One region of the Lelliottia sp. RD5 genome, then DNA from elsewhere that is predicted to be linked to it. Evidence: predicted binding sites of a transcription regulator. Region 1 holds the regulator's gene; each other region holds the start of a gene.
What was found. The regulator CRP, encoded in region 1, controls carbon source genes, mostly activating them, when cyclic AMP is high. The targets are predictions, from matches to a motif close to ATGTGANNNNNNTCACAT.
Positions count from the first base shown of each region.

Region 2: rhaS (HTH-type transcriptional activator RhaS) is a predicted target of CRP. The motif match lies at 1,479-1,496, and genes of this name have one in related genera.
Region 3: epd (erythrose-4-phosphate dehydrogenase) is a predicted target of CRP. The motif match lies at 4,158-4,175, and genes of this name have one in related genera.
Region 4: AC0LWE_RS16750 (glycine dehydrogenase) is a predicted target of CRP. The motif match lies at 3,950-3,967, and genes of this name have one in related genera.

Region 1 covers NZ_JBVYHQ010000012.1:20,912-28,324, forward strand. The annotation lists gene AC0LWE_RS21605 (hydrolase) at 1-482, shown strand, start outside; gene AC0LWE_RS21610 (YheU family protein) at 479-697, shown strand; gene AC0LWE_RS21615 (phosphoribulokinase) at 728-1,597, shown strand; gene AC0LWE_RS21620 (OsmC family protein) at 1,644-2,048, opposite strand; gene crp (cAMP-activated global transcriptional regulator CRP) at 2,358-2,990, shown strand; gene AC0LWE_RS21630 (YccS/YhfK family putative transporter) at 3,048-5,135, shown strand; gene argD (bifunctional acetylornithine/succinyldiaminopimelate transaminase) at 5,132-6,352, opposite strand; gene pabA (aminodeoxychorismate synthase component 2) at 6,439-7,002, opposite strand; gene AC0LWE_RS21645 (putative adenosine monophosphate-protein transferase Fic) at 7,032-7,413, opposite strand, start outside.
Region 2 covers NZ_JBVYHQ010000009.1:53,989-61,401, forward strand. The annotation lists gene rhaR (HTH-type transcriptional activator RhaR) at 1-441, opposite strand, end outside; gene rhaS (HTH-type transcriptional activator RhaS) at 514-1,350, opposite strand; gene rhaB (rhamnulokinase) at 1,652-3,121, shown strand; gene AC0LWE_RS20295 (L-rhamnose isomerase) at 3,118-4,377, shown strand; gene rhaD (rhamnulose-1-phosphate aldolase) at 4,678-5,508, shown strand; gene rhaS (rhamnose ABC transporter substrate-binding protein) at 5,712-6,698, shown strand; gene AC0LWE_RS20310 (sugar ABC transporter ATP-binding protein) at 6,800-7,413, shown strand, end outside.
Region 3 covers NZ_JBVYHQ010000002.1:384,451-391,863, forward strand. The annotation lists gene speB (agmatinase) at 1-913, shown strand, start outside; gene loiP (metalloprotease LoiP) at 959-1,717, opposite strand; gene tkt (transketolase) at 1,989-3,980, shown strand; gene epd (erythrose-4-phosphate dehydrogenase) at 4,371-5,390, shown strand; gene pgk (phosphoglycerate kinase) at 5,440-6,603, shown strand; gene fbaA (class II fructose-bisphosphate aldolase) at 6,818-7,413, shown strand, end outside.
Region 4 covers NZ_JBVYHQ010000005.1:219,506-226,918, forward strand. The annotation lists gene AC0LWE_RS16730 (aldose 1-epimerase family protein) at 1-961, opposite strand, end outside; gene yjgA (ribosome biogenesis factor YjgA) at 1,266-1,817, opposite strand; gene pmbA (metalloprotease PmbA) at 1,912-3,264, shown strand; gene cybC (cytochrome b562) at 3,358-3,744, shown strand; gene AC0LWE_RS16750 (glycine dehydrogenase) at 4,068-4,406, shown strand; gene AC0LWE_RS16755 (SFCGS family glycine-rich protein) at 4,418-4,780, shown strand; gene AC0LWE_RS16760 (DUF4312 family protein) at 4,783-5,082, shown strand; gene AC0LWE_RS16765 (DUF4311 domain-containing protein) at 5,105-5,881, shown strand; gene AC0LWE_RS16770 (DUF4310 family protein) at 5,895-6,536, shown strand; gene AC0LWE_RS16775 (amidohydrolase/deacetylase family metallohydrolase) at 6,580-7,413, shown strand, end outside.

The DNA of each region.
Region 1 (7,413 bases):
CGCCGTTTATGCTTGAGCAGTGCAGCTATCATATGGAAAAGGGCTTTTCGCGCGTTTATCAGCGCTATCTGCTGAATTTGCTGAAAGCCAACGCGGCACGCAAATTGAAAGCCTATCCCGATACGCTGCCGATCAACCTGCAACAGCTCAAGCGCATGCGCCGTCTGCGGGAGTTTGACGATCTGATCACCTCGAAGATCCACGGTTTTGCCGACGCGCTAGACTATTATCGTCAGTGCAGCGCCATGCCGTTGCTGAATCAGATAACCAAACCGACGCTGATTATCCACGCGAAAGACGATCCCTTTATGGATCACCATTCGATTCCGGCACCGGGCTATTTGCCGGCTAACGTGCAGTATCAGCTGACCGAACATGGCGGCCACGTTGGCTTTATCGGCGGCACGTTACGGCGTCCGAAAATGTGGCTGGAAACGCGTATCCCCGACTGGTTAACCCCCTGGCTGGAAAAAACACGATGATGATTCCCTGGCAAGATCTGGCTCCCGAAACGCTGGACAGTCTGATTGAAAGCTTTGTATTACGCGAAGGCACCGATTATGGTGAACATGAACGCTCGCTTGAACAAAAGGTCGCCGATGTGAAACGGCAGCTACAAAATGGCGAGGTGTTGCTGGTGTGGTCTGAACTGCACGAAACCGTCAACATCATGCCGCGCAATCAGTTTCGCGGCTGATCGCTTCATCATTCCAGTCAGGGAGTTGCTATGTCCGCCAGACATCCGGTTATTGCCGTTACGGGGTCAAGTGGTGCGGGAACCACGACCACCAGCCTCGCGTTTCGTAAGATTTTCGCGCAACTCAACTTGCGCGCCGCCGAGGTAGAAGGCGACAGTTTTCATCGCTATACCCGCCCCGAAATGGACATGGCGATCCGCAAGGCGCGCGATCTCGGCAAACACATCAGCTACTTCGGGCCAGACGCCAACGACTTCAGTTTGCTGGAGCAAACCTTTGCCGAGTACGGCCATACCGGCACAGGGCAATCGCGTAAATATCTGCATACCTATGACGAAGCGGTGCCGTGGAACCAGGTGCCCGGCACGTTTACGCCGTGGCAGCCGCTCCCGGAACCGACCGATGTGCTGTTTTATGAAGGATTGCACGGCGGTGTGGTAACGCCACAGCATGACGTAGCGCAGCACGTCGATTTGCTGGTCGGCGTGGTGCCTATCGTCAACCTGGAGTGGATCCAGAAACTCACTCGCGACACCAGCGAGCGCGGCCATTCGCGTGAAGCGGTCATGGACTCGGTGGTGCGCTCAATGGAAGATTACATTAACTTCCTGACGCCGCAGTTTTCCCGCACGCACATTAACTTCCAGCGCGTCCCGACGGTGGATACGTCGAATCCCTTCGCGGCAAAAACGATTCCGTCGCTGGACGAAAGCTTTGTGGTGATCCACTTCCGTAATCTGGACGATATTGATTATCCGTGGCTGCTGGCGATGCTGCAGGGCTCGTTTATTTCGCACATTAATACGCTGGTGGTGCCGGGCGGGAAGATGGGACTGGCGATGGAGCTGATCATGATGCCGCTGGTACAACGGCTGATGGAAGGCAAAAAGATCGAATGATCCTTTTCCCTCTCCTTGTGGGAGAGGGTCTGAATCTCGTCAACGCTTACGCGTCGATCACCTCGTAGGAGTGAGTGATTTTCACCGCTTTCTCCAGCATCAACGCCACCGAGCAGTACTTCTCCGCAGAAAGATCCACCGCACGGGAAACCGCGGCATCTTTCAACGCTTTGCCAGTCACAATGAAGTGCAGATTGATATGCGTAAACAGACGCGGTGCTTCTTCGCGACGCTCAGATGTCAGCTTCACTTCACAATCGGTGACGTCATGACGCCCTTTTTGCAGAATCGAGACGACGTCAATGGCGCTGCATCCGCCCGCCGCCATCAGCACCACTTCCATCGGGCTTGGCGCTTTATCGCCGGAGTTACCATCCATCAAAATCTGGTGTCCTGAAGCGGATTCGCCGAGGAACGTTAAACCTTCAACCCATTTCACACGCGCTTGCATTTTATTCACTCCGACGTTGCATTTTTCCGGACAGATTACCCGCGCGTTACAATTCTCGCAACGGAAGACGACCTGCGTCATGCTGAAGCGAGACACCAGGAGACACGCGGCAAAAGCTATGCTAAAACACTCTGGATGCTACAGTAATACATTGACGTTACACATGTATGCAGAGGACATCAAACATTACAGGCTGCAAACACTTATGACAGCCTAGTTCCCAGGTACGGGGAAGAATTCGATTGCAACCCCAGAGTCAGGATGCGATTTATGACTCTGGTGACAGCTTATAACAGAGGATAACAGCGCATGGTGCTTGGCAAACCGCAAACAGACCCGACTCTCGAATGGTTCTTGTCTCATTGCCATATTCATAAGTACCCATCGAAGAGCACGCTGATTCACCAGGGTGAAAAAGCGGAAACGTTGTATTACATCGTCAAAGGCTCGGTGGCAGTGCTTATTAAAGATGAAGAAGGAAAAGAGATGATCCTTTCTTATCTGAACCAGGGCGATTTCATCGGCGAACTGGGCCTGTTTGAAGAAGGCCAGGAACGTAGCGCCTGGGTACGTGCAAAATCAGCCTGTGAAGTGGCTGAAATCTCCTACAAAAAATTCCGTCAGTTGATTCAGGTTAACCCGGATATTCTGTTGCGCCTGTCTTCGCAGATGGCTCGCCGTCTGCAAATCACCTCCGAGAAAGTGGGTAACCTCGCCTTCCTGGATGTAACGGGTCGCATCGCGCAAACGCTGTTGAACCTGGCGAAACAGCCTGACGCTATGACCCACCCTGACGGCATGCAAATTAAAATTACCCGTCAGGAAATTGGTCAGATCGTGGGTTGCTCCCGTGAAACCGTTGGCCGTATCCTGAAAATGCTGGAAGATCAGAACCTGATCTCCGCCCACGGTAAAACCATCGTGGTTTACGGAACGCGTTAATTCCGGTCGAACGGCGTGCCATCGCAAGGTGTCACGCCGTTTTTGTCTCTGGCATCTATGTGGCGCAGGCTGATCTATCACCCGGAAGTTAACTACGCACTTCGGCAAACGCTGGTGTTATGTCTCCCCGTGGCCGTCGGTTTGATTCTGGGTCATCTGCAACACGGTCTGCTTTTTTCCCTCGTTCCTGCCTGCTGTAATATTGCCGGTCTCGATACCCCGCATAAACGCTTTTTCAAGCGCCTGATTATTGGCGGCTCGCTGTTTGCCGGATGCAGTCTCGCGGTACAGCTATTACTGGCGCGCGATATCCCCCTGCCGTTGATTTTGACCGTACTGGCACTCACGCTCGGCGTGACGGCGGAAATCAGTTCTCTGCATGCCCGCTTGCTTCCCGCCTCACTGATTGCATCGATCTTTACGCTCAGCCTCGCCGGGAATATGCCCGTCTGGGAACCGCTGCTGATCTACGCGTTTGGCACGCTGTGGTACGGATTATTCAACTGGTTCTGGTTCTGGATGTGGCGCGAGCAGCCGTTGCGCGAATCCTTAAGCCTGCTCTACGTTCAGCTCGCTGATTACTGCGAAGCAAAATACACCCTGCTGACGCAGCATACCGATCCGGAAAAGGCGCTGCCGCCGTTACTGACGCGTCAGCAAAAAGTGGTCGATTTAATCAGCCAGTGTTATCAGCAGCTACACATGCTGGCGGCCAATAAAAACCATGAATACAAACGGCTGCTGCGCACGTTTCAGGTAGGGCTGGATTTACAGGAACATATTTCCGTCAGCCTGCATCATCCACAGGAAGTGCAAAAGCTGGTGGAGCGCAGTCACGCCGAAGCGGTGATCCGCTGGAATGCCCAGACGGTCGCGGCGCGACTGCGCGTGCTGGCTGACGATATTCTCTATCACCGCTACCCCACGCGCTTTACCATGGATAAACAGTTGGGCGCGCTGGAGAAAATTGCCCGTCAGCATCCCGATAATCCGGTCGGACAGTTCTGCGCCTGGCACTTCAGCCGTATCGCACGCGTGCTGCGCACCCAGCGTCCGCTCTATTCCCGTGATCTGATGGCGGATAAGCAGAAACGTTTGCCGCTGCTGCCGGCGCTCAAAAGCTATCTGTCATTTAAATCCCCTGCTTTGCGTAATGCGGCGCGCATTAGCGTGATGCTCAGTATCGCCAGCCTGATGGGCGTGGCGCTGCATTTACCCAAGCCCTACTGGATTTTAATGACCGTGCTGTTCGTGACGCAGAACGGCTATGGCGCGACGCGGGTGCGGATCCTGCACCGGGCGGGCGGAACCCTTGCCGGTCTGGTGATTGCGGGCGTCACGCTGCACTTCCACGTCCCGGACGGTTACACCCTGGCGGGCATGCTGCTTATCACGCTGGTCAGCTATCTGTTTATCCGTAAAAACTACGGCTGGGCGATGGTCGGCTTTACGGTCACCGCGGTGTATACCCTGCAACTGCTTACCCTGAATGGCGAACAGTTTATTGTCGCCCGACTGGTGGATACGCTGATTGGCTGTCTGATTGCGTTTGGCGGTATGGTCTGGCTGTGGCCACAGTGGCAAAGCGGCCTGTTGCGCCAGAATGCGCATGATGCGCTCGAGGCCGACCAGCAGGCTATTCGCCTGATTCTCAGTGCCGATCCGCAGCCGTCGCCGCTGGCGTACCAACGTATGAAGGTCAATCAGGCTCATAACGCGCTGTTTAACTCGCTGAATCAGGCCATGCAAGAGCCGGGCTTTAATTCGCACTATCTGGCCGATATGAAACTGTGGGTCACCCACAGCCAATTCATTGTCGAGCATATCAACGCGATGACTACGCTGGCGCGCGAGCATACGATGCTGACGCCGGATTTGGCGCAGCGTTATTTGCAGTCGTGTGAAATTGCGTTGCAGCGGTGTCAGCAGCGCCTGGAATATGACGCGCCGGGTGAATCAGGGGATATGAATATTCTTGAAGGACCAGAAACGCTCACCTACGGTCCGATGAGCACGCTGGAACAGCACTTGCAGCGCATACTCGGGCATCTGAACACCATGCATACCATTTCATCGGTCGCCTGGCGACAACGCCCGCATCATGGAATTTGGTTAACGCGCCTGCTGCGGCGCGAATCCCATTAACCCTTAACGATTTTCCCTACCGCCGCGGCAAAGCGCGCCATACCGTCGTCGATATCCTGTGCTTCAACCACCAGCGACGGTGCAAAGCGCATCACGTCCGGTCCAGCATTCAGCACCATCACCCCTTCGTGCGCGGCAGCATGGAGGAAATCACGCGCGCGGCCCTGGTATTGTGGCTTCAGTTCTGCGCCAACCAGCAGCCCCATTCCACGAATATCGCTGAACACATCGTACTGGGCATCAATCTGCTGAAGATGTTTCACAAACTGTTCGCGTTTCATACTCACACCGTTCAGCACGTCTGGCGTGTTGATAATATCAAACGCCGCACCCGCGATAGCACAAGCCAGCGGATTCCCGCCGTAGGTCGACCCGTGAGATCCCACGTGGAATGCCGACGCGATCTCCTGGGTTGTCAGCACAGCACTGACCGGGAAGCCGCCCCCGAGCGCTTTGGCGCTTGTCAGAATGTCCGGCGTCACGCCGTAATGCATGTAGGCAAACAGGGAGCCGGTACGCCCCATACCGCTCTGCACTTCATCAAACACCAGCAGCGCCTGATGTTCGTCGCACAGTTCACGCAGGCCTTTCAGGAACTCTGGCGTCGCCGCCATTACACCGCCTTCACCCTGAATCGGCTCAACCACAATCGCGCAGGTGTGATCGTCCATCACCGCTTTTACGGCGTGAAGATCGTTAAACGGCACATGAACGATATCGGCAGGTTTTGGGCCAAAACCATCGGAATACTTCGGCTGTCCGCCGACGGAAACCGTAAACAGCGACCGCCCGTGGAAGGCGTTATGGAAGGCAATAATTTTGGATTTGTACGGGCTGTGACGCGTTGAGGCGTAATAACGCGCCAGCTTGAACGCGGTTTCGTTAGCTTCGGTGCCTGAGTTCATGAAAAGAACGCGCTCGGCAAACGTGGCGTCGATGATTTTGCGCCCCAGACGCAGCGCGGGTTCATTGGTGAATACGTTGCTGGTATGCCACAGGGTTTCGCCCTGCGTTTTTAACGCCTCGACCAGAGCAGGATGGCAATGCCCCAGCGCCGTCACTGCAATACCACCCGCGAAATCAACGTACTCTTTGCCCTGCTGATCCCACACGCGACTGCCTTTCCCTTTTACCGGGATAAACTCAGCCGGTGCATAAATCGGCAGGATCACTTCATCGAAAGTTGCGCGCGTAATTGCAGATTGTTCAGTTGCCATGTCATGCCCATCCATTTTATGTCACATTAACCGTGAAAATATAATCACAAAATATGCATAAAAAATCACAACAAAGCAATAACCAATCAACGATGGAGGAAATTAGCCAGCAGTTGATGCCCCTGTTCGCTCAGGATGCTTTCCGGATGGAACTGCACGCCTTCGAGATCCCATTCGCGATGACGAATGCCCATGATCTCCTGAGTGTCGCTCCAGGCTGTCACCTCAAAGCAATCGGGCAGCGTGGGTGGGTCAATCACCAGCGAATGATAGCGCGTCACCGTGAGCGGATTGTTCAGACCGAGAAACACGCCGGTTCCGGTATGCGTCACCGGAGACGTTTTGCCGTGCATCACTTTTGCGGCACGAACGATGGTCGCGCCAAAGACCTGGCCGATCGCCTGATGCCCCAGGCAGACGCCCAGAATTGGCAGTTTGCCAGCAAAATCGCGGATCACATCCAGCGAAATACCGGATTCAGAAGGGGTACAAGGCCCTGGCGAAATGACAATTTTCTGCGGTGCCAGCGCGTTGATATCTGCCAGCGTGATGTCATCATTACGCCGGACCACCACCTCAGCACCCAGTTCACAAAAGTACTGGTACAGGTTCCAGGTAAAAGAATCGTAGTTATCAATCAGCAGAATCATGGCGGCTCCAAAAAATTAGCCGCCCTATTCTACTCAGTTTCCCGCGCTTCGCTCACAACTTTGGCGAAGATGGTTGTCAGGTCGGTTAAATCACCCATAGCCCCGCTCTGATTGGCGGCAGACCAATAATCAGGTTCAATATCCCGCCAGCTCAGTTGATAACCCGCGTGGATGGCCAGTTGCTCGAAAAAGACGCGTTGGGCGATCCCGTTACCAATCCGGAACGGATGCAGGACGTTGATTTCGCAATAGTAATGGCTGAGGCGGGCGATGAACTCACTTTTCTCGAGTCCGACAAGATAGCCCTCTTCCTCAAGATCCTGCATCAGGCCGTTGCCTTCTTTTTCGATATAGGCGAAATGGCAGAATCGCGTATCGCCCTGATAAATATCGACTTCACGGATATCACCT
Region 2 (7,413 bases), on a different contig from region 1:
CATTTCGTTCGCACTCGGGTCAGCCTTCAAACTCTCCTGTTCAAGCTGCGTGATAACGGGCCTGACCTGCGCCATACCGTTGCTGCTCAAACGCCAGTGCGGCGCGCCTTGTGTATCGTCAAAGCCAGGAATGTTGCTGGCCCAGTCAACGTTCAGCTTGAGCCTGTCCGGGCAATAAATGACGTTCTGCAAAACCAGATCGTTAACCGAGGCGTAGGAGTGTTTGTCTTCCGCGCGGATATAAAACAGGTCACCGCGCGTAATACGATAGGGACGATCGTTGAGGACGTGAAGGCCGTTGCCGCGCCACACCAGCACTAACTCGCAAAACTCGTGCGTGTGCTCAGCAAAGACATTTTGCGGATAGCGGTCCGCCACCGCGACGGCCTGTCCGGCGTTGGCAAAAAAATCAGATTTGCGAAGGATTAACGGAACGCCCACAACACACCCCAGCGGCTAATAACCGAACATTATTAGCCGTTTCGCGAAAAAAAAACGGTGATTGCCCTCGCGTTACTGAAGTGACGCATCCCGTCCCTGACGGATTTCGCGCGGTGACCAGCTAAACTCCCGGCGAAAAAGCGTCGAAAAGTGGTTACTGTCGCCAAAGCCGCAGCGATATGCGATATCCGTCACGCTCTCGTCCGTATGACGCAAAAGATGGCGGGCTTTGATCAATCGCAGGCGATTCAAATAGCGCTGCGGCGTCAAACCGGTGTGCTGTTTGAGCTGGCGATGCAGAGTGCGCAGAGAAAGCGAAAATACATCCGCCACCGTCTCCCAACTCACCTCTTCGGCAAAGTGATCTTCCAGCCAGGCCATCAGTTGATTGAGCCGCGCGTCGTTATTCTCCAGCCCTTCCACCAGACTGCTCCGACGCAGGAGCACCAGCAGTTGCATGAACAACAGCTCACGGCTGGCGAGCGCATGTGATTCCGTATTTTCCTCGGTCTGCTCCATCTGGGTGACCAACTGGCGCACCTGCTGCAGCGTGGACTGATTCACTCGCCAGTGCGACGGATAGTGCCCGTCTTTTTCCTGCGGCAACAGCTGGTTTAGCCCCGATAAAAACTGGAACGCGTCCGGGGAACGATAGAGCACATTCGTCAGGCACAGGTTGTCGGTATGTTCATACATGTGTCGGTCGTGATCGCGTACAAAGCAGACGGTACCCCCGCTGATGGTGTACGGCTGGCCGTTAAAAACGTGAATGCCCGTCCCATGCTCAACAATCACAATCTCATGAAAATCATGGTGATGTTCCGGAAAGGCCGCCTGCGGCAGGCGCGGCTCAATCGCAACGGGCGAAAGTCCGGAAGGGAAAAAATCCACGCTGTGCAGTACGGTCATAACGGCCACCACCAATGAGAAATGTTCTCAAAATAGTAATTAAGGGGCGCGATTCTCACCTTCAATTTTCGACAGCAAAGCGCGCAAAGCCTGTCGGATTTTTAAGAAACAGCGGGAAAGATCGGGAAATGCGGTAACCGTCACATGACCTGACATCCGCGCCATAACTGGAAACTGTGAACTCCCTCACGTTCATCTTTGATTTCTTGCCAGCCGCGGATTTTGCCTGTCAGTGGCGAGAAGGTCTGTTTTTCCTTCCTTTCTTACACTCTCCGGTAATGACTTAAAGAAGGACCGGAACATGACTCTTCGCCATTGTGTCGCTGTCGATTTAGGCGCCTCCAGCGGTCGCGTAATGCTGGCCTGCTACGCCCCTGAACAGCGCACGCTGACTCTTCGCGAGATCCACCGTTTTGTTAACTGCCTGCAAAAGCAGGACGGTGCGGACACCTGGGACATTGACAGCCTGGAAGCTGAAATCCGCACTGGCCTGAACAAGGTCTGCGAAGAAGGCATTCTGATTGACAGTATCGGGATTGATACCTGGGGCGTGGATTATGTCCTGCTCGACCGCGACGGCGCGCGCGTCGGTTTGCCGGTGTCGTATCGCGACAGCCGTACCGACGGCGTGATGGCCCGCGCCATTGAACAGCTTGGCAAAGCGGACATCTACGGGCGCAGCGGCATCCAGTTTTTACCGTTCAATACGCTATATCAGCTGCGTGCGCTGGCGGAACAGCAGCCCGCGCTGATTAAAAACGTCGCCCACGCGCTGCTGATCCCCGACTATTTTAGCTATCGCCTCACCGGCAATCTGAACTGGGAATATACCAACGCCACCACCACGCAGTTGGTCAACATAAACTCCGATAACTGGGATGAACGCCTGCTCAACTGGACCGGCGTCTCCGCCGCCTGGTTTGGTACGCCGACGCATCCCGGCAATGTGATCGGTCACTGGATTTGCCCGCTGGGCAATCAAATTCCCGTCGTCGCGGTGGCAAGCCACGACACCGCCAGCGCCGTGATCGCCTCTCCACTCGCCAGCAAAGACGCGGCATATCTCTCGTCCGGCACCTGGTCGCTGATGGGTTTCGAGAGCAAAACGCCGTACACCAGCGATGCGGCGCTGGCGGCCAATATCACCAACGAAGGCGGCGCAGAAGGCCGCTATCGGGTGCTGAAAAATATCATGGGGCTGTGGCTACTCCAGCGCGTGCTGAAAGAGCAAAACGTCTCCGACCTGTCGGCGCTGATTGCCGATACCGAAGCGTTGACAGCGTGCCGTTTCGTGATCAACCCGAACGACGATCGCTTTATCAATCCGGCCAATATGAGCGCCGAGATTCAGGCCGCCTGTCGCGAAACACACCAGCCAATCCCTGACACCCCAGCCGAGCTGGCACGCTGTATTTTCGACAGCCTCGCTCTGCTGTACGCCGACGTGCTGCAAGAGCTGGCAGCACTGCGCGGCAAACCCTTCAGCCAGCTGCACATCGTAGGCGGTGGCTGCCAGAACCAGCTGCTGAATCAGCTGTGTGCCGACGCCTGCGGGATCACCGTCGTGGCGGGTCCTGTAGAGGCCTCCACGCTCGGCAATATCGGCATCCAGTTGATGACGCTGGACGAACTCACCAACGTGGACGATTTCCGCACCGTGGTCACGGGCAACTATGCCCTCACCACGTTTACCCCTAATTCCTGCCATGAAATTGCCCGCTACCGAGCGCAGTTTCAGCAAAAACGACTGACTAAGGAGCTTTGCGCATGACCACTCAACTTGAACAAGCCTGGGAACTGGCTAAACAGCGTTTCGCCGACGTCGGCGTGAATGTCGACGAGGCGCTGCGCCAGCTCGATCGCCTGCCGGTTTCCATGCACTGCTGGCAAGGCGATGACGTCGCAGGCTTTGAAAATACCGGCGCCGCGCTGACGGGCGGTATTCAGGCCACCGGTAATTATCCAGGCAAAGCGCGTAACGCGACCGAGCTACGCGCCGATCTAGAGCTGGCACTGAGCTTAATCCCCGGTCCAAAACGCCTGAATCTGCATGCGATTTATCACGAAGCTCCAGAGCCAGTCGCGCGTAACGAAATCAAACCGGAACACTTTAAGAACTGGGTTGAGTGGGCAAAAGCCAACAAACTTGGGCTGGATTTCAACCCGTCCTGCTTCTCACATCCGCTGAGCGCCGACGGTTTTACGCTGTCTCACGCAGATGATGAAATTCGCCAGTTCTGGATCGACCACGTGAAGGCCAGCCGCCGCGTGTCAGCTTATTTTGGCGAACAGCTTGGTACGCCGTCAGTGATGAACATCTGGATCCCGGACGGCATGAAAGACATCACCGTCGACCGCCTGGCCCCGCGCCAGCGCCTGCTGGCGGCGCTCGATGAGATCATCAGCGAAAAGATAAATCCGGCGCATCACATCGATGCCGTGGAAAGCAAACTGTTCGGTATCGGCGCGGAAAGCTACACCGTCGGCTCGAATGAGTTCTACATGGGTTACGCCACCAGCCGCCAAACCGCGCTGTGCCTGGATGCCGGCCATTTCCATCCAACGGAAGTGATCTCCGACAAAATCTCCGCCGCCATGCTGTACGTCCCGCGCCTGCTGCTGCACGTCAGCCGTCCGGTGCGTTGGGACAGTGACCATGTGGTGCTGCTGGATGACGAAACCCAGGCCATCGCCAGCGAAATCATCCGCCACGATCTGTTCGACCGCGTGCACATTGGCCTCGACTTCTTTGACGCCTCTATCAACCGCATCGCCGCATGGGTGATCGGTACGCGCAACATGAAAAAAGCCCTGCTGCGCGCGCTGCTGGAGCCAACCTCTGCGCTGAAACAGCTGGAAGAAAACGGCGACTACACCGCGCGTCTGGCGCTGCTGGAGGAGCAAAAATCCCTGCCGTGGCAGGCCATCTGGGAAATGTACTGCCAGCGCAACGACGCGCCCGTCGGCAGCCAGTGGCTGGACAACGTGCGGGCCTATGAGAAAGAGGTGTTGAGTCAACGCGGGTAACACAACCCTCACCCCTGCCCTCTTCCTGAGGGAGAGAGAGAAAACAGCACTGAACAGTCCCCTCTCCCTGTGTGGGAGGAGAGAAAACAGCACTGAACAGTCCCTTCTCCCTGTGTGGGAGGGGAGAAAACAGCACCGAACAGTCCCCTCTCCCTGTGTGGGAGGGGAGAAAACAGCACCGAACAGTCCCCTCTCCCTGTGGGAGAGGGCTAGGGTGAGGGCATCAGGCCTCACCGAATACCAGATTTTGTAGGCCGGGTAAGCGCAGCGCCACCCGGCACGTTGAAGGAAAGAGAAACTATGCAGACCATCACCAACGCCTGGTTCGTCCAGGGCATGATTAAAGCCACCACCGACGCCTGGCTGAAAGGCTGGGACGAGCGCAACGGCGGCAACCTGACGCTGCGTCTTGACGATGCAGATCTCGCACCGTTCGAGGCGGATTTTCACCACAAGCCGCGCTATATCGCGCTGAGTCAGCCGATGCCGCTGCTCGCCAATACGGCGTTTATCGTCACGGGATCCGGTAAGTTCTTCCGCAACGTGCAGCTCGATCCGACCGCGAATTTAGGCGTGGTAAAAGTGGACAGCGACGGCGCGGGCTATCACATTCTTTGGGGGCTGACGAACGACGCGGTACCGACGTCCGAGCTGCCGGCGCATTTCCTCTCCCACTGCGAACGTATCAAAGCGACCGATGGGAAAGACCGCGTGATCATGCACTGTCATGCCACCAACCTGATCGCACTGACTTATGTGCTTGAAAACGATAGTGCGTGCATCACGCGCAAACTGTGGGAAGGCAGCACCGAATGTCTGGTGGTGTTCCCGGACGGCGTGGGCATTTTGCCGTGGATGGTGCCGGGTACCGACGAGATCGGCCAGGCGACGGCGCAAGAGATGCAAAAACATTCTCTGGTTCTGTGGCCGTTCCACGGTGTGTTCGGCAGCGGTCCGACGCTGGATGAAGCCTTTGGCCTGATCGATACCGCCGAGAAATCCGCCGAAGTATTGGTCAAAGTCTATTCCATGGGCGGAATGAAACAGACCATTACGCAGGAAGAACTGATTGCACTGGGCAAACGCTTTGACGTGAACCCGATGAAATCGGCGTTAGCGCTGTACAAATAACAACATCGCGCCCCGCTCACTGAGACGGGGCGAAAAACACCTGCAATCCCTACACATATTCCCTATGGATTTCACGGTGCAGGAAGGCGGCTTCGCAGTGAACCCCCAGGCGCTTACAAAAGTAAGTGGCTGGGGTGAGCGAGAAAGCCAACGCACCTGCAACGTGAAAGACGACGGGAATCACCCTAAGTGGAGTCAAAGCAATGAAAATAAAGACAAGCTTAATCCTCACCGTTGCCGCTCTGGCGCTGTCCGGTTCCGCATTAGCAGAAGTCAAAATCGCCCTGGTGGCGAAATCCCTCGGGAATGGATTCTTCGAAGCCGCGAACGTCGGCGCACAGGAGGCGGCCAAAGAGTTGGGTGATGTGAAAGTGATTTACACCGGCCCCACAACGACCACCGCCGAAGCGCAGATCGAAGTGTTAAACGGCTTGATCGCACAAGGCGTGGATGCGATCGCCATTTCCGCTAACGATCCGGATGCCCTGGTTCCGGTACTCAAAAAAGCCATGCAGCGCGGCATTAAAGTGGTGTCGTGGGATTCTGGCGTGGCGAAAGCCGGGCGGCAAATCCACCTGAATCCGTCTAATAATGCGCTGATCGGCGAAACCAACGTCAAGCTGGCGGCAGACGCATTGAAAGCTCTGAACGTGGAAAAAGGCGATGTGGCGGTACTGAGCGCGACGCCGACCTCCACTAACCAGAACACCTGGATTGCCGAGATGAAAAAGGTGCTGCCTAAGTACCCGTCCGTCAATCTGGTGACCGTGGCCTACGGCGACGATCTCTCTGACAAAAGCTACCGCGAAGCGGTTGGCCTGCTGAAAACCTATCCTGATTTGAAAGTGATTGTCTCGCCGTCCTCCGTCGGCATTGTCGCGGCCGCGCAGGCAGTAAAAGACCAGGGAAAAATCGGCAAAGTGTACGTCACCGGTCTGGGCTTGCCGTCTGAAATGGCGGGCGCAGTGAAATCCGGCGCGAGCAAAAGTTTCGCTATCTGGAACCCAATCGATCTCGGCTACGCCGCCACCTATCTGGCAGACGATCTGGTGAAAGGCACCGCCACCAAAGACGAAGCCAGCATGGGCAAACTGGGCAAAGTGAAGCTTGATGCCGACGGCAGCGGCGCGATGGCTGAGCCGTTCGTCTACGATGCCAGCAATATTGATAAGTTCTCGAAAATCTTCTGATCCTTTCTCCCGCTCCCTGTGGGAGAGCACCGGGGTGAGGGCTGTATTTCTCCTCATCCTAACGCTCTCCTGAGGGAGCGGGGATACTTTGGAGAACTATCATGACCCCATTGCTTCAACTCAACGGCATCACCAAGATTTTCCCGGGCGTGCGCGCTCTTGAGAACGTGCAGCTTGAGCTTTGGCCCGGCAAAGTCACCGCCCTTATCGGCGAAAACGGCGCGGGCAAATCGACGCTGGTCAAAGTGATGACCGGTATTTACCAGCCCGAAGAGGGCGAAATCCTCTACAAAGCGATCCCCATTCAGCTCCCGACGCCGGAATCGGCGCACAAAGTCGGGATCACCGCCATTCATCAGGAAACCGTGCTCTTCGATGAACTGTCGGTGACGGAAAATATTTTCGTCGGTCAGTATCTGCACAAAGGCTTTTTCAAAAAGCTCGACTGGCCGGAAATGCATCGTCGCGCGCAGGAGATTTTGTCACGGCTCGAGGTGCAAATTGACCCGCGCGCCACGCTCAAAACCCTGAGCATTGCCCAGCGTCATATGGTGGCTATCGCCCGTGCGCTGTCGTTCGAGGCGCAGGTGGTTATCCTCGATGAGCCCACCGCTGCATTGTCTCAGCATGAAATCCTCGAGTTCTATCACATCGTTGAGCGCTTAAAGCAGGAAGGCAAAGCCATTCTGTTTATCTCGCACAAATTCGACGAGAT
Region 3 (7,413 bases), on a different contig from region 1:
TTTAGGTCATCAGTACGACAACTCTCTGGTATCTAACGCGTTTGGTTTTTTACGTCTTCCGATGAACTTCCAGCCGTACGATAGCGACGCTGACTGGGTGATCACCGGCGTTCCGTTTGATATGGCGACGTCAGGCCGTGCCGGTGGTCGCCATGGCCCGGCGGCCATTCGTCAGGTGTCGACGAACCTGGCCTGGGAGCATAATCGCTTCCCGTGGAATTTCGACATGCGCGAACGTCTGAACGTGGTGGACTGTGGCGATCTGGTTTATGCCTTCGGTGATGCGCGTGAGATGAGCGAAAAACTGCAGGCGCATGCCGAGAAGCTGCTGGCTGCCGGTAAACGTATGCTCTCTTTCGGTGGCGATCATTTTGTGACCCTGCCGCTGCTGCGCGCGCATGCCAAGCATTTCGGTAAAATGGCGCTGGTGCATTTCGATGCCCATACCGACACCTATGCGAACGGCTGCGAATTTGACCATGGCACCATGTTCTATACCGCGCCGAACGAAGGTCTGATCGATCCAAACCATTCTGTACAGATTGGTATTCGCACCGAGTTTGATAAAGACAACGGCTTTACCGTTCTGGATGCCGGTCAGGTGAATGATCGTGGCGTAGACGATATCATCGCTCAGGTGAAGCAGATTGTGGGTGACATGCCTGTGTATCTGACGTTCGACATCGACTGTCTGGATCCGGCCTTTGCGCCGGGTACGGGCACGCCGGTAATCGGTGGCCTGACGTCCGATCGCGCGATTAAACTGGTTCGTGGTCTGAAAGATCTGAATATCGTGGGGATGGATGTGGTGGAAGTCGCTCCGGCCTACGACCAGTCAGAAATCACCGCACTGGCGGCAGCGACGTTGGCGCTGGAAATGCTGTATATCCAGGCTGCGAAGAAAGGCGAGTAAAAGCGTTAATGGGCCGGGAAGCGTGATGCAACCCGGCCCACGGAATTACTTAATTCCGTCAGCTTTCATGCGATCGCGGATATGCTGGGCGCGCTCAACGGACGCCGGGTGGTCATCAAACATTGAGCTTTGACGACCTTCTTCCAGTTTAGCCAGCTTCTCAAAGCTGGTGGCTAAGCCCGATGGATTGATGCCGCGTTTGCGCAACAGATCGTAAGAGTAATCATCCGCTTCGGATTCCTGACGCTGGGAGAACTGAGAGTTGACCAGTTTTTCGCCCACATCACCAAGCTGAGACTGCGATAAGCTGCCGACAATCCCGCCCGCAGATGCCGCTGCTGCACGAACCGCGTTGGTGCCTAGTGCCACCTGCATGCCTTTCTTCACATGACCCAAGGCGACGTGGCCCATCTCATGGCCAATCACCGCTTCAACTTCATTATCCGTCATCATGTCCATCAGACCGCTGTAAACACGAATGCAGCCGTTAGCCATGGCAAACGCGTTGACGTCTTTTGCGACGTAAACCTTATAGTTCACCGGTTGGCCGTTGATGTTATCGCCGAGCGCGGAAGCAATCTTGTTCAGACGCTGCGCGTATGTGCTGTTGGCGGGCGCAATGGTTGCTTTCGCATCCATCTCTTTGCAGGCCTGATCGCTCAGCGCTTTAACCTGTGCATCGCTCAGTGAATAGGCCTGAAAAGCCTCTGCACCGGAGCTCATCAGACCGTTTGAATCCATATTTTGGCAGCCGCCGAGCAGGAACGTTGTACCCAAGGCCAGCACTATTGCACGCATTTTCATGATGTTGCTTCCGTACCCGTTGATCTGAATAAAATCCGAAAATTTTCCGACAGCGAAGCGGTCGTGAAGCTAAGTATAAGGAATATCTACAGGGGCGGGCGAGTAGATTGCGCAACATGCGAGCATGATCCAGAGATTTCTTAAACGGCAAAAGAATGCTCCATGTACATGCTTTGTCGCTTGGGTTACATTGTTGGCACTTTTTTCTGGCATAGCCCAAAACGCGCTGTCGTCAAGGGCATAGCCTTTAACAGTCCGATCTGGAGTTAAAATGTCCTCACGTAAAGAGCTTGCTAATGCTATTCGTGCGCTGAGCATGGATGCAGTACAGAAAGCCAAATCCGGTCACCCGGGCGCCCCTATGGGTATGGCTGACATTGCCGAAGTCCTGTGGCGTGATTTCCTGAATCACAACCCGCAAAACCCATCATGGGCTGACCGCGACCGCTTTGTGCTGTCTAACGGCCACGGCTCTATGCTGATCTACAGCTTGCTGCACCTCACTGGCTATGCGCTGCCAATTGAAGAGCTGAAAAACTTCCGTCAACTGCACTCTAAAACGCCTGGTCACCCAGAAGTGGGTTACACCGCTGGCGTTGAAACCACCACTGGCCCACTGGGTCAGGGCGTGGCGAATGCGGTAGGTATGGCGATTGCTGAGAAAACGCTGGCGGCACAGTTTAACCGTCCGGGCCACGACATCGTTGACCACTTTACCTACACCTTCATGGGCGATGGCTGCATGATGGAAGGTATCTCTCACGAAGTGTGCTCTCTGGCTGGTACCCTTAAGCTGGGTAAACTGGTTGCGTTCTATGATGACAACGGTATTTCTATCGATGGTCACGTTGAAGGCTGGTTTACTGACGATACGGCTAAACGTTTCGAAGCCTACGGCTGGCACGTGGTACGTGGTGTTGATGGCCATAACGCCGACAGCATTAAACGTGCAGTAGAAGAAGCGCGCGCAGTCACTGACAAACCGTCCCTGCTGATGTGCAAAACCATCATCGGTTTCGGTTCGCCAAACAAAGAAGGTACGCACGATTCTCATGGCGCCCCGCTGGGCGACGCTGAAATCGCGCTGACCCGTGAAAAACTGGGCTGGAAACACGCTCCGTTTGAAATTCCGTCAGAAATCTATGCGCAGTGGGATGCTAAAGAAGCAGGCCAGGCGAAAGAGTCCGCATGGAATGAGAAATTCGCTGCTTACGCGAAAGCCTTCCCACAGGAAGCGGCTGAATTCACTCGCCGTATGAAAGGCGACATGCCGGCTGATTTCGACGCCAAAGCAAACGAATTCATCGCGAATCTGCAAGCGAATCCGTCCAAAATCGCCAGCCGTAAAGCGTCTCAGAATGCGATCGAAGCATTTGGTCCGTGGCTGCCAGAGTTCCTGGGCGGTTCCGCTGACCTGGCTCCGTCTAACCTGACGATCTGGTCTGGCTCTAAAGCAATCAACGAAGACACTGCCGGTAACTACATCCATTACGGTGTACGCGAATTCGGTATGACGGCGATTGCTAACGGTATCGCCCTGCACGGCGGTTTCCTGCCTTATACGTCTACCTTCCTGATGTTCGTCGAATACGCCCGTAACGCTGTGCGTATGGCTGCGCTGATGAAGCAGCGTCAGGTGATGGTTTACACCCATGACTCCATCGGTCTGGGCGAAGATGGCCCAACTCACCAGCCGGTTGAGCAGGTGGCTTCTCTGCGTGTGACGCCTAACATGTCCACATGGCGTCCATGCGACCAGGTTGAATCTGCTGTGGCGTGGAAATATGGCGTTGAGCGTCAGGACGGCCCAACCGCGCTGATTCTTTCTCGTCAGAACCTGGCCCAGCAAGATCGTACCGAAGAGCAGCTGGCGAACATCGCTCGCGGTGGTTACGTGCTGAAAGACTGCGCTGGCCAGCCAGAGCTGATCTTCATCGCGACCGGTTCTGAAGTTGAGCTGGCTGTTGCTGCATGGGAAAAACTGTCTGCCGAAGGCGTTAAAGCGCGCGTGGTTTCTATGCCGTCTACCGATGCGTTCGACAAGCAGGATGCTGCTTATCGCGAATCCGTACTGCCAAAAGCGGTTACTGCTCGCGTCGCAGTTGAAGCCGGTATCGCTGACTACTGGTTCAAATATGTTGGTCTGAACGGCGCTATCGTCGGAATGACCACCTTCGGTGAATCTGCACCGGCTGAGCTGCTGTTTGAAGAGTTCGGCTTCACCGTTGAAAACGTTGTCGCGAAAGCCAAAGAACTGCTGTAATCGCAGTTTACAGGGTGTGTGCGGCCTGATGCCCTCACCCCAACCCTCTCCCACGGGAGAGGGTGCAAACACTAAAAACGGTAACCTTTGGGTTACCGTTTTACTTTCACCCCGCCGGCTTTTTTGTGTCTGCTATTCCACCATCGTGTGAAAACGTTGTGAATTATTCCATTTAAAATGTGACGCAAGTCATATAGCTGTCTTATTGGCTTGCCCGAACGTTCCTTTTATTCTCCGTTTCGCTTATTCTTGCTGAAGCGTTTCAGTTGTTAATCTGTCTGACAATTGACCAATCAGTCGCAGTTTGTGACAGGCGAGGATTCCCCTCCGGGCGTTGCTGGATTACTCTTTCAGCCACCTCAAACTCAGGGAAAGCCTTGCAGGAGACCTATGACCGTACGCGTAGCGATAAATGGGTTTGGTCGCATCGGACGCAATGTGATTCGTGCTTTATATGAATCCGGGCGTCGTGCGGAAATCACCGTGGTGGCCATCAATGAATTGGCTGACGCCGTGGGCATGGCGCATTTATTGAAATATGACACCAGCCACGGGCGCTTTGCCTGGGATGTTCGCCAGGAAAGAGAGCAGTTATTCGTGGGCGACGATGCCATTCGCGTGTTGCATGAGCAGAGTATTGAAACGCTGCCGTGGCGTGAATTGGGCGTGGATGTGGTTCTCGACTGTACCGGCGTATACGGTAATCGTGAACACGGAGAAGCACACCTTGCGGCAGGCGCTAAAAAAGTCCTGTTTTCCCATCCCGGTGGTCACGATCTTGACGCGACGGTTGTCTACGGCGTGAATCATCATGAACTGCAAGCCGAACACCGTATTGTCTCCAACGCCTCCTGCACGACAAACTGCATTATTCCGGTCATTAAACTGTTAGACGATGCTTATGGCATTGAGTCAGGGACTGTAACGACGATCCACTCTGCCATGCACGATCAGCAGGTGATTGACGCGTACCATCCGGATTTGCGCCGCACGCGCGCCGCGAGTCAGTCAATCATTCCGGTGGACACCAAACTGGCGGCAGGGATTACCCGTATTTTTCCGCAGTTTAACGATCGTTTTGAAGCGATCGCGGTGCGTGTTCCGACCATAAATGTCACCGCAATTGATCTCAGTGTGACGGTGAAAAAACCGGTAAAATCAAGTGAAGTCAACCTGTTACTGCAAAAAGCAGCACAGGGTTCATTTCATGGTATAGTTGACTATACGGAATTACCGTTGGTCTCAGTAGATTTTAACCATGACCCCCACAGTGCCATTGTTGATGGTACACAGACGCGGGTCAGCGGTGCCCACCTCATCAAAACGCTGGTGTGGTGTGATAACGAATGGGGCTTTGCTAACAGGATGCTCGACACCACGTTAGCCATGGCCGCGCAAGGTTTCAGGTAGGGCGCAAAGTGCGCTTGCAAAACTTTAAGAATCAACGAGAGGATTCACCATGTCTGTAATTAAGATGACCGATTTGGATCTGGCAGGTAAACGCGTTTTCATCCGTGCCGATCTGAACGTACCCGTTAAAGATGGCAAAGTGACCAGCGACGCGCGTATCCGTGCATCTCTGCCAACCATCGAACTGGCCCTGAAACAAGGCGCTAAAGTGATGGTAACCTCTCACCTGGGTCGTCCGACCGAAGGCGAGTACAACGAAGAATTCTCTCTGTTGCCGGTTGTTAATTACCTGAAAGACAAATTGTCCAGCCCGGTACGTCTGGTTAAAGACTACCTGGACGGCGTTGAAGTGGCTGAGGGTGAGCTGGTTGTTCTGGAAAACGTTCGCTTTAACAAAGGCGAGAAGAAAGACGACGAAGCCCTCTCCAAAAAATACGCGGCACTGTGCGACGTGTTCGTAATGGATGCATTTGGTACTGCTCACCGTGCTCAGGCTTCTACTCACGGTATCGGTAAATTTGCTGATGTTGCTTGTGCAGGCCCACTGCTGGCTGAAGAGCTGGACGCACTGGGTAAAGCACTGAAAGAACCTGCTCGTCCGATGGTTGCGATCGTGGGTGGTTCTAAAGTTTCTACCAAGCTGACCGTTCTGGATTCGCTGTCTAAAATCGCTGATCAGCTGATTGTTGGCGGCGGTATCGCAAATACCTTCGTTGCTGCGCAAGGTCATAACGTGGGTAAATCCCTGTACGAAGCGGACCTGGTTGAAGAAGCTAAACGTCTGCTGACCACGTGTGATATTCCAGTCCCAACGGATGTTCGCGTCGCGACTGAGTTCTCTGAAACCGCGACCGCGACCCTGAAATCTGTTAACGACATCAAAGATGAAGAGCAGATTCTGGACCTGGGCGATGTGTCTGCACAGAAACTGGCTGATATCCTGAAAAACGCGAAAACCATTCTGTGGAATGGTCCGGTTGGCGTGTTCGAATTCCCTAACTTCCGTAAAGGGACTGAAATCGTGGCTAACGCTATCGCTGACAGCGACGCGTTCTCCATCGCAGGCGGCGGCGATACGCTGGCTGCAATCGACCTGTTCGGTATTTCTGACAAAATCTCCTACATCTCCACTGGTGGCGGCGCATTCCTCGAATTCGTGGAAGGCAAAGTTCTGCCAGCAGTAGCAATGCTCGAAGAGCGCGCTAAGAAGTAAGCCATTCATGGGCAGGGAAACCTGCCCAAATTTCAGCGTGCTTAAGTGCATGCTTCAATTCATTACACAAAATCATTCGAGTTGCATCAAGGCGGCAACTGAGTGAGTTCCCAGGCGCTTACTGAAGTAAGTGACTGGGGCGAGCGAAGGCAGCCAACGTTGGGGCGGCTTGAAGGATGATGTGTATAACGGCCGAAGATACAGGACTCGTAACATGTCTAAAATTTTTGATTTCGTAAAACCTGGCGTGATCACTGGTGATGACGTTCAGAAAGTGTTCCAGGTAGCTAAAGAAAACAACTTTGCACTGCCAGCGGTGAACTGCGTGGGTACCGACTCCATCAACGCCGTGCTGGAAACCGCTGCAAAAGTTAAAGCTCCGGTAATCGTTCAGTTCTCCAACGGTGGCGCTGCGTTCATCGCGGGTAAAGGCGTGAAAACTGACGTTCCTCAGGGCGCAGCAATCCTGGGCGCAATCTCTGGTGCGCACCACGTTCACCAGATGGCTGAGCACTACGGTGTTCCAGTTATCCTGCACACCGACCACTGCGCGAAGAAACTGCTGCCGTGGATCGACGGTCTGCTGGACGCGGGTGAAAAACACTTCGCAGCAACCGGTAAGCCACTGTTCTCTTCTCACATGATCGACCTGTCCGAAGAGTCCCTGGAAGAAAACATCGAAATTTGTTCCAAATACCTGGCGCGCATGTCCAAAATGGATATGACCCTGGAAATCGAACTGGGTTGCACCGGCGGTGAAGAAGACGGCGTGGACAACAGCCACATGGACGCTTCTGCACTGTACACTCA
Region 4 (7,413 bases), on a different contig from region 1:
TTTTCCACAGCGTTAAAACAGGCAGCTGGCGGGTGTCGAACTGAATCGCCGCCCCTTTGTCGCCTGCTTTATTAATCACTGCGGCAGTGGTGTGGTGATTCTCATCCGACAGCGGTTTGATGTTAAACACCATTTCATCAAAGCCTTTCGTTGGCCCTGCATAGTTTTGCCACTCTTTTAAGCCCGCTTTGGCGTAATCATTGAATGGGCTGATGCTTGCCATTGGTGCGATAAACCGCGCCCCTGCTTCCAGAATCGGTTTACCGAAATTGCTGTGATAAATTATCTGATAGTCATGCGGATAATCAGCGTGATTGGTTAGCACATCGTGAAGAGCAAAGCTGTTACTGCCTGGAACATAGCGCAGTTCAGTCATGGTCTGCAGATCGGCTTTTTTGAACGTGCTTTCTTTTACCAGACCTCGGACACGAATTTCGTATGGCGCGCTGTCGCTCACCTCGACTTCCACCTGCGAGGCTGGCGTATTGCCTGCCTTCCCGTGCAACGTATAAATCTGACCGTCTGCAGTGACGGGATGCCCGGTCCATTCGTAGCCACAGCGCACCATCATTTCGTTGAAACCTTCCAGCCATCCCAGACCATTTCGGCTTTCAAGGTTCATGAAAGCCGGGTTGACCACCTCTTTGACCGGAGAATCCCAACCCATCCGCACGCCGTAGCCTTCAACGTGCAGCAAATTCATGCCGCGTGTAGGGCTTAACGCGATCGTCAACCCGTCTTTACTGGTGATAATAATGACTTTGCTGCCTTCCTGTTTGCCGCCATGAAGGACTTTTTGTTCAATGCTGAAGTTTTGGTTTTTCACTTTCAGCATATTGCTGGTCACTTTCCAGTTACCCAGTTCCGTCGCGCTATCAGCGCTTGTCAGCACCCATGTTTTTGCCATGACAGGCGCGGAAATTAAACAGGCCAGTGCGGTTAAAGCCAACGTTTTTTTCATCATTCTCCCCTTTTTGCTGAATCGATTATTTCTTTCACCGGCAAATCTAGATTCTTAACAAAAGTGAAAGTGTGATGCGTTTCACCTGATGGCGAATTAAGCGTTTTTTCTCGTTGGAGTGTGCGGAATGATCGATAATTGTGTAATGAACTGCGTTAATTGCAAAAATAAGTGTGAATTAAGAGGGTTTTTGCTTTAACGATTCAGCATTAAGGGCGCGTAGAAAAAAGACGATGTCATGTCAGGGGAAGGGACGGGAGAGGAAAAAATGACGCTAACCCATCAATGAGTTAGCGTGAGAGGATTAGCCTTCGTTCTCAGCCAGTTCGCGCAGATACTGGAAAATCAGACGCGCAGATTTCGGCGGCTTATTCCCTTCTTTCTCTTTCTTCGCGTTACGGATTAATGAACGCAACTGCTGGCGATCGGCGTCAGGCCACAGGTTCAAGACTTCTGCGACGGCATCGTCACCGTTGTCGACCAGACGATCGCGAATTTGCTCAAGCTTATGGAACAGCGCAACCTGCTGGTTGTGGCGGTTTTTCAGCTTATCCAGCGCCTGACGAATCGGCTCAACATCGCGCTGGCGCAGCATTTTGCCGATCAGCTGAAGCTGGCGGCGACGGCCTTCTTTTTTGATTCGTTGGGCCAGTTCAATGGCACTGCGCAGATCCGGGTCGAGCGAGAGTTTATCCAGCGCGTTTTTTCCCAGTTCTACCATTTCCGCACCAAGTTGTTTTAACTCTTCGGCGTCACGTTTAATTTCACTTTTACTGACCCAGATGATTTCATCATCTTCGTCTTCGATGTCATCACCGGGAACGTCGTCGAGCCAGTCTTCGGGCTGCTTAGTCATGTCAGGCTCCTTAAAAAAGAGGCTAATGTTACCAGTTAAGACGCGCACTGAAAAACGGTTCTCTGTTAGACTTCAGATAACTATCTCTTACAGTATGGCATTTGCGATGAAAGTAACCTCACAAGTTGAAGCGCAGCGTAAGATTCTGGAAGAAGCGGTCTCCACAGCGTTGATGCTGGCTTCCGGGAAATCAGACGGCGCGGAAGTAGCAGTCAGCAAAACCACGGGTATCAGCGTAAGCACGCGCTACGGTGAAGTCGAGAACGTGGAATTTAACAGTGACGGTGCGCTGGGGATTACGGTTTATCACCAGAATCGCAAAGGCAGCGCGTCATCGACTGACCTCAGCCCGGATGCCATCGCCCGTACCGTGCAGGCTGCGCTGGATATTGCGCGCTATACCTCACCCGATCCGTATGCAGGCGTCGCGGATAAAGAATTGCTGGCGTTTGACGCGCCGGATCTCAGCCTTTTCCATCCGGCTGAAGTGTCTCCAGACGAAGCCATTGAGTTTGCCGCGCGCGCCGAACAGGCCTCTCTGAAGGCGGATAAACGCATCACCAATACCGAAGGCGGCAGCTTTAACAGCCACTACGGCATCAAAGTGTTCGGCAACAGCCACGGCATGTTGCAGGGCTACAGCTCTACGCGCCACTCCCTTTCCAGCTGCGTTATCGCTGAAGAAAATGGCGACATGGAACGTGATTACGCCTACACCATTGGCCGTGCGATGGGCGATTTGCAGTCGCCAGAGTGGGTCGGTGAAGAGTGTGCAAAACGCACGCTGTCACGCCTGTCTCCGCGCAAACTGTCCACCATGAAAGCGCCGGTGATTTTTGCCAACGAAGTGGCGACCGGGCTGTTTGGTCATCTGGTCGGCGCAATTGCGGGCGGTGCGGTTTATCGTAAATCGACGTTCTTGCTCGACTCTTTGGGGCAACAAATTCTGCCGGAATGGCTGACCATCGAAGAACATCCGCATTTGCTGAAAGGGCTGGCGTCGACGCCGTTCGACGGCGAAGGCGTGCGTACAGAACGTCGCGACATCATTAAAGACGGTATTCTGACGCAGTGGCTGCTGACCAGCTATTCTGCGCGCAAGCTCGGTCTGCAAAGTACCGGCCACGCGGGCGGCATCCACAACTGGCGCATCGAAGGCCTGGGCCTGAACTTTGAACAGATGCTCAAAGAAATGGGCACCGGCCTGGTCGTGACTGAGCTGATGGGCCAGGGCGTCAGCGGGATCACCGGCGATTACTCTCGCGGTGCGGCCGGCTTCTGGGTTGAAAACGGTGAAATTCAGTATCCGGTGAGCGAAATCACCATTGCCGGTAACTTAAAAGACATGTGGCGCAATATCGTTACGGTCGGTAACGATATTGAAACACGTAGCAATATACAGTGTGGTTCAGTGCTGTTACCCGAGATGAAAATCGCGGGTCAATAATACCCGTCATACTTCACGTGGCAGATGCGTTGGCTGCGCTCGAATTATTTAGGGTATTTAGCTTATTTTTCATAATAAAAAAGGAAGTGAGCAATGCGTAAAAACCTGTTAGCCATTCTTGCTGTGTCGTCGTTAGTGTTCAGTTCTGCTGGGTTTGCCGCCGATCTTGAAGATGATATGAACACGCTCAGTACCAACCTGAAAGTGGTCCAGAAAACGGATAATGCGACGGAAATGAAAGACGCATTGACCAAAATGCGCGTCGCCGCACTCGATGCGCAAAAAGCGACGCCACCGAAGCTGGAAAACAAAGCCGCAGACAGCGCTGAAATGAAAGACTATCGCCACGGTTTTGACGTGCTGGTCGGCCAGATCGACGGTGCCCTGAAGCTTGCCAACGAAGGCAAGGTGAAAGAAGCCCAGGCCGCCGCTGACGGATTCATTGCCACCCGCAACGAAAACCACAAAAAATTCCGCTAATGGCACGCTAAGCCAGACGGCAAAATAATCAACGGGGGCGTATTGCCCCCGTTTTGTTTGCCACAACGTAATAAGAAAACCTTATCCGCGTCACACTTTACGACCTTGCGCGTAAATCTTTCCACTCTGCTTTCTGACCTTTCACCGCCGAATCACGTGACATTCATCACGTAAATCCAGTTGATAATACATATTCACCGTAATTATGTGGAACAGATCACTGGTGCCGCTTTCCTTTCCACTTCGAAGTGGAAAACAACTCGCTACAAACCTTTAACCTCCAGCGTTAGTTTTATCCCAGAGCCATTAACGGGGTAAGACGAGTGATTAACGGAGCGGTAATGAACGACGTTGGGGAACAGGCAGCGCAAACTGAAACGCTCGCAAACACCATGCTCGAGCAGGTCTATTCCCTGCTTGCTCGCCACAACATCATTCCCAATGACGTCCAGCGGCAGATGCTGACGTCACACGTTCGCGCAATGGCACACCGGTCAGTGACCGGCGAACCGCTGCCAGAGGTCGAAGCTGACCTGTTCGACGAAATTTCAGCAGATTCAATGCGGCTTGCCCGCGAAGTGGTCGCGCAGTTCGGCAATCTTCCTGATGAAGAAGCCTGGCTGCTCTCCGTTCACTTCGAAGTCGCTAAAGACAACCTTTAAGGAGCTACACAATGGAACAAATTACAGTCGTGATCGGCGATCGTCTTGGTAAAGGCCAGAAAGTGGCTATCGGTGTAGAAAAGGCCGGCGGCCGTGCGGTTGTCGTACCCGGCGTGGCGGCGGACATGAAATTGGGCGACGTGATGAAAGCGGAAAACGCCACATTCGGGATCTCGTTCTGCGGCAGCGGCGGTGCGGGTGCCATCACAGCGCAAACCAAACATGGCTACAAGGCTAAATACGGTATGCGTTCAGTGGAAGAGGGCGTCACTGCCATCAACGAAGGCAACAACGTTTTGGGTTTTGGTTTTATGGATAAAGAAGAGCTGGGCGAGCGACTGGTGCAGGCCTGGCTGAAAAAGTACGGCGCGTAACCATGAAAGAGCAATTCACCACCACGGTGAGAGTGAAGGGCAAAGGTGACGCCAAAACGCGCGCCTTTGCCGACGCGCTAAACCACGTACAGGCCGCGGTGATGAACGCATCGCCGCATATCTTACTGCGTATTGAGCCACAGGATGTGCAGGTTGTTCAGGCGCAAGAAGCGGTGCGTAAAGAAGCGTTTCTGTTCTTCTTTTTGCGCCGGGAAAGACGCACTTACAGCGTGGAGCTGGACGTGACCGTCAACGTGACTGCCATCAATCTTGATCGGGTGGATTTTGTCACGCAACGCTGATTCTCACTAATAGGGCAGACGAATGTTCCTGATAATATTAATAAAATCGCTCATCATCGGCGGCCTGGTTGGCGTCGGCGTTGGCGCCGGGGCTGCACGCATGTTTCATGCGCCTACCACACAGGGTATGGGCGCATTTCGTACGTTGGGGGAACTGAACTCCTGTGAAGGGGATCCCGCGTCTCACTTCTCCTTTGGTCTGGGGTTCTTCTTCAACGCCTGGGCATCGTCAGTGGCGGCGGGGGCCTTCACGCAGGACGTTGACCATCGCATCATCCCTAACTGGGGCGCCGCGGCGCTGATGTTAAAAAACCGCAACGTCGGTGAGACGCTGCACGATCCACGCAAAATGGCGATTGCCTGCGGCGTGATCGGCATGTTCGTGGTCACCTTCTTAAACCTCACTGCTTCGTCCGTACCGGCGGCGCTTCAGGTCACAGCCGTGAAGGTGCTGGTTCCTGCGGCGAACCTGCTGGTCAACACCGTCATGCCGGTCATCTTCTGGCTGGCGGCAATCGACGCGGGTAAAAAATCCGGCTTCTGGGCCACCGTTTTTGGCGGCGCGGCGCAGCTGATTATGGGCAACGCCGTACCGGGTCTGGTGCTGGGCATTCTGATTGGTAAAGGCGTCGAAGAGAGCGGCTGGAACCGCGTGACCAAAGTGATGATGGTGGCGATTGTTCTGCTGTTCGTGCTGAGTGGTTTCTTCCGTGGCTTCGATATGAAGATGATCGAATCCTTCCATCTGACCGTGCCGAACTGGCTCGACATGATCCACAGCTCGCTCAGCGGCAAATAACAGGAGCCTCAACATGGAACAGAATAAAGGTTTTTGGTATGCCGACTGGTCGTTCCCGATCTTCGTTGGCCTGCTCTCATCCGGCGTTTTCGCCGGGACGCATATGTTCTACCTGTACGGCATCGGCGCGTTTAACGAAGTGGCCTTCGTGGCGATGTTAAAAGCGGGCATGGATACCGGCGTTTACGGCGCAGTGGCGGCGTTTGGTGCCAGCTTCCTGTTTGCGCGCATCATCGAAGGCTCGCTGGTGGGCATTCTGGATATCGGCGGGGCGATTCAAACGGGCGTTGGCCTCGGCGTTCCGGCGCTGCTGCTGGGCGCGGGCTTTGTCTTCCCGGTGGCTAACTTTGTGGCTTCGCTGGCCACCGGTCTGGTGATTGGGCTGGCGATTGGCTACCTGATTATCCTGGCGCGTAAATTCACCATCAACCAGAGCGATTCCACCTACGGGGCGGACGTGATGATGGGCGCGGGTAACGCCTCTGGCCGCTTCCTTGGCCCGTTGATTATCCTCAGCGCGATGACCGCCTCTATCCCGATTGGTATTGGTTCTCTGATTGGCGCGCTGCTGTTTTACCTCTGGCAGAAGCCGATTACCGGTGGCGCGATCCTTGGCGCAATGATTTTGGGTTCGCTGTTCCCGGTGGCCCTTTAATACCCGGCGGGCGCTTCGGCGCTCGCTTTCTCAGGAGATGTTTATGTTTGATTTACTCCTGCGCCGCGCGCGCCTCACCGACGATACGCTGGCTGACATCGCCATTCAGGACGGCAAAATTGCGGCGCTGGGTGAGATTAACGCTCCCGCACACAAAACCGTCGAGCTGAACGGCGAAGTGTTTGTCAGCGCGGGCTGGATTGATTCTCACGTTCACTGCTACCCCAACTCCCCGATTTATCATGATGAGCCGGACAGCGTCGGTATCGCGACTGGCGTCACGACCGTCGTGGACGCGGGTAGTACCGGTGCCGACGATGTGGACGATTTCTACGAAATTACCCGCAAAGCCAGCACGGCGGTTTTCGCGCTGCTGAATATTTCCCGCGTCGGGCTGATCGCTCAAAACGAGCTGGCGAACATGGCCAATATCGATGCGGATGCGGTACAGCAGGCCGTGAAGCGCCACCCTGATTTTATCGTTGGCCTAAAAGCCCGCATGAGCAGCAGCGTGGTCGGTGAAAACGGCATCACGCCGCTGGCGCGCGCAAAAGAGATGCAGCAGCAGAATGGCGGCCTGCCGCTGATGGTGCATATCGGCAATAATCCGCCAAACCTCGATGAAATTGCCGATCTGCTGAGTTCTGGCGACATCATCACCCACTGCTACAACGGCAAACCGAACCGCATTCTTACGCCGTCGGGCGAACTGCGCGCGTCCGTCACCAGCGCGCTGAAGCGCGGCGTGCGCCTTGACGTCGGCCACGGCACGGCGAGTTTTAGCTTCGAGGTGGCGAAGCGCGCCATCGCAATGGGTATTCTGCCGCACACCATCAGCTCGGATATCTACTGCCGCAACCGCCTCAACGGGCCGGTG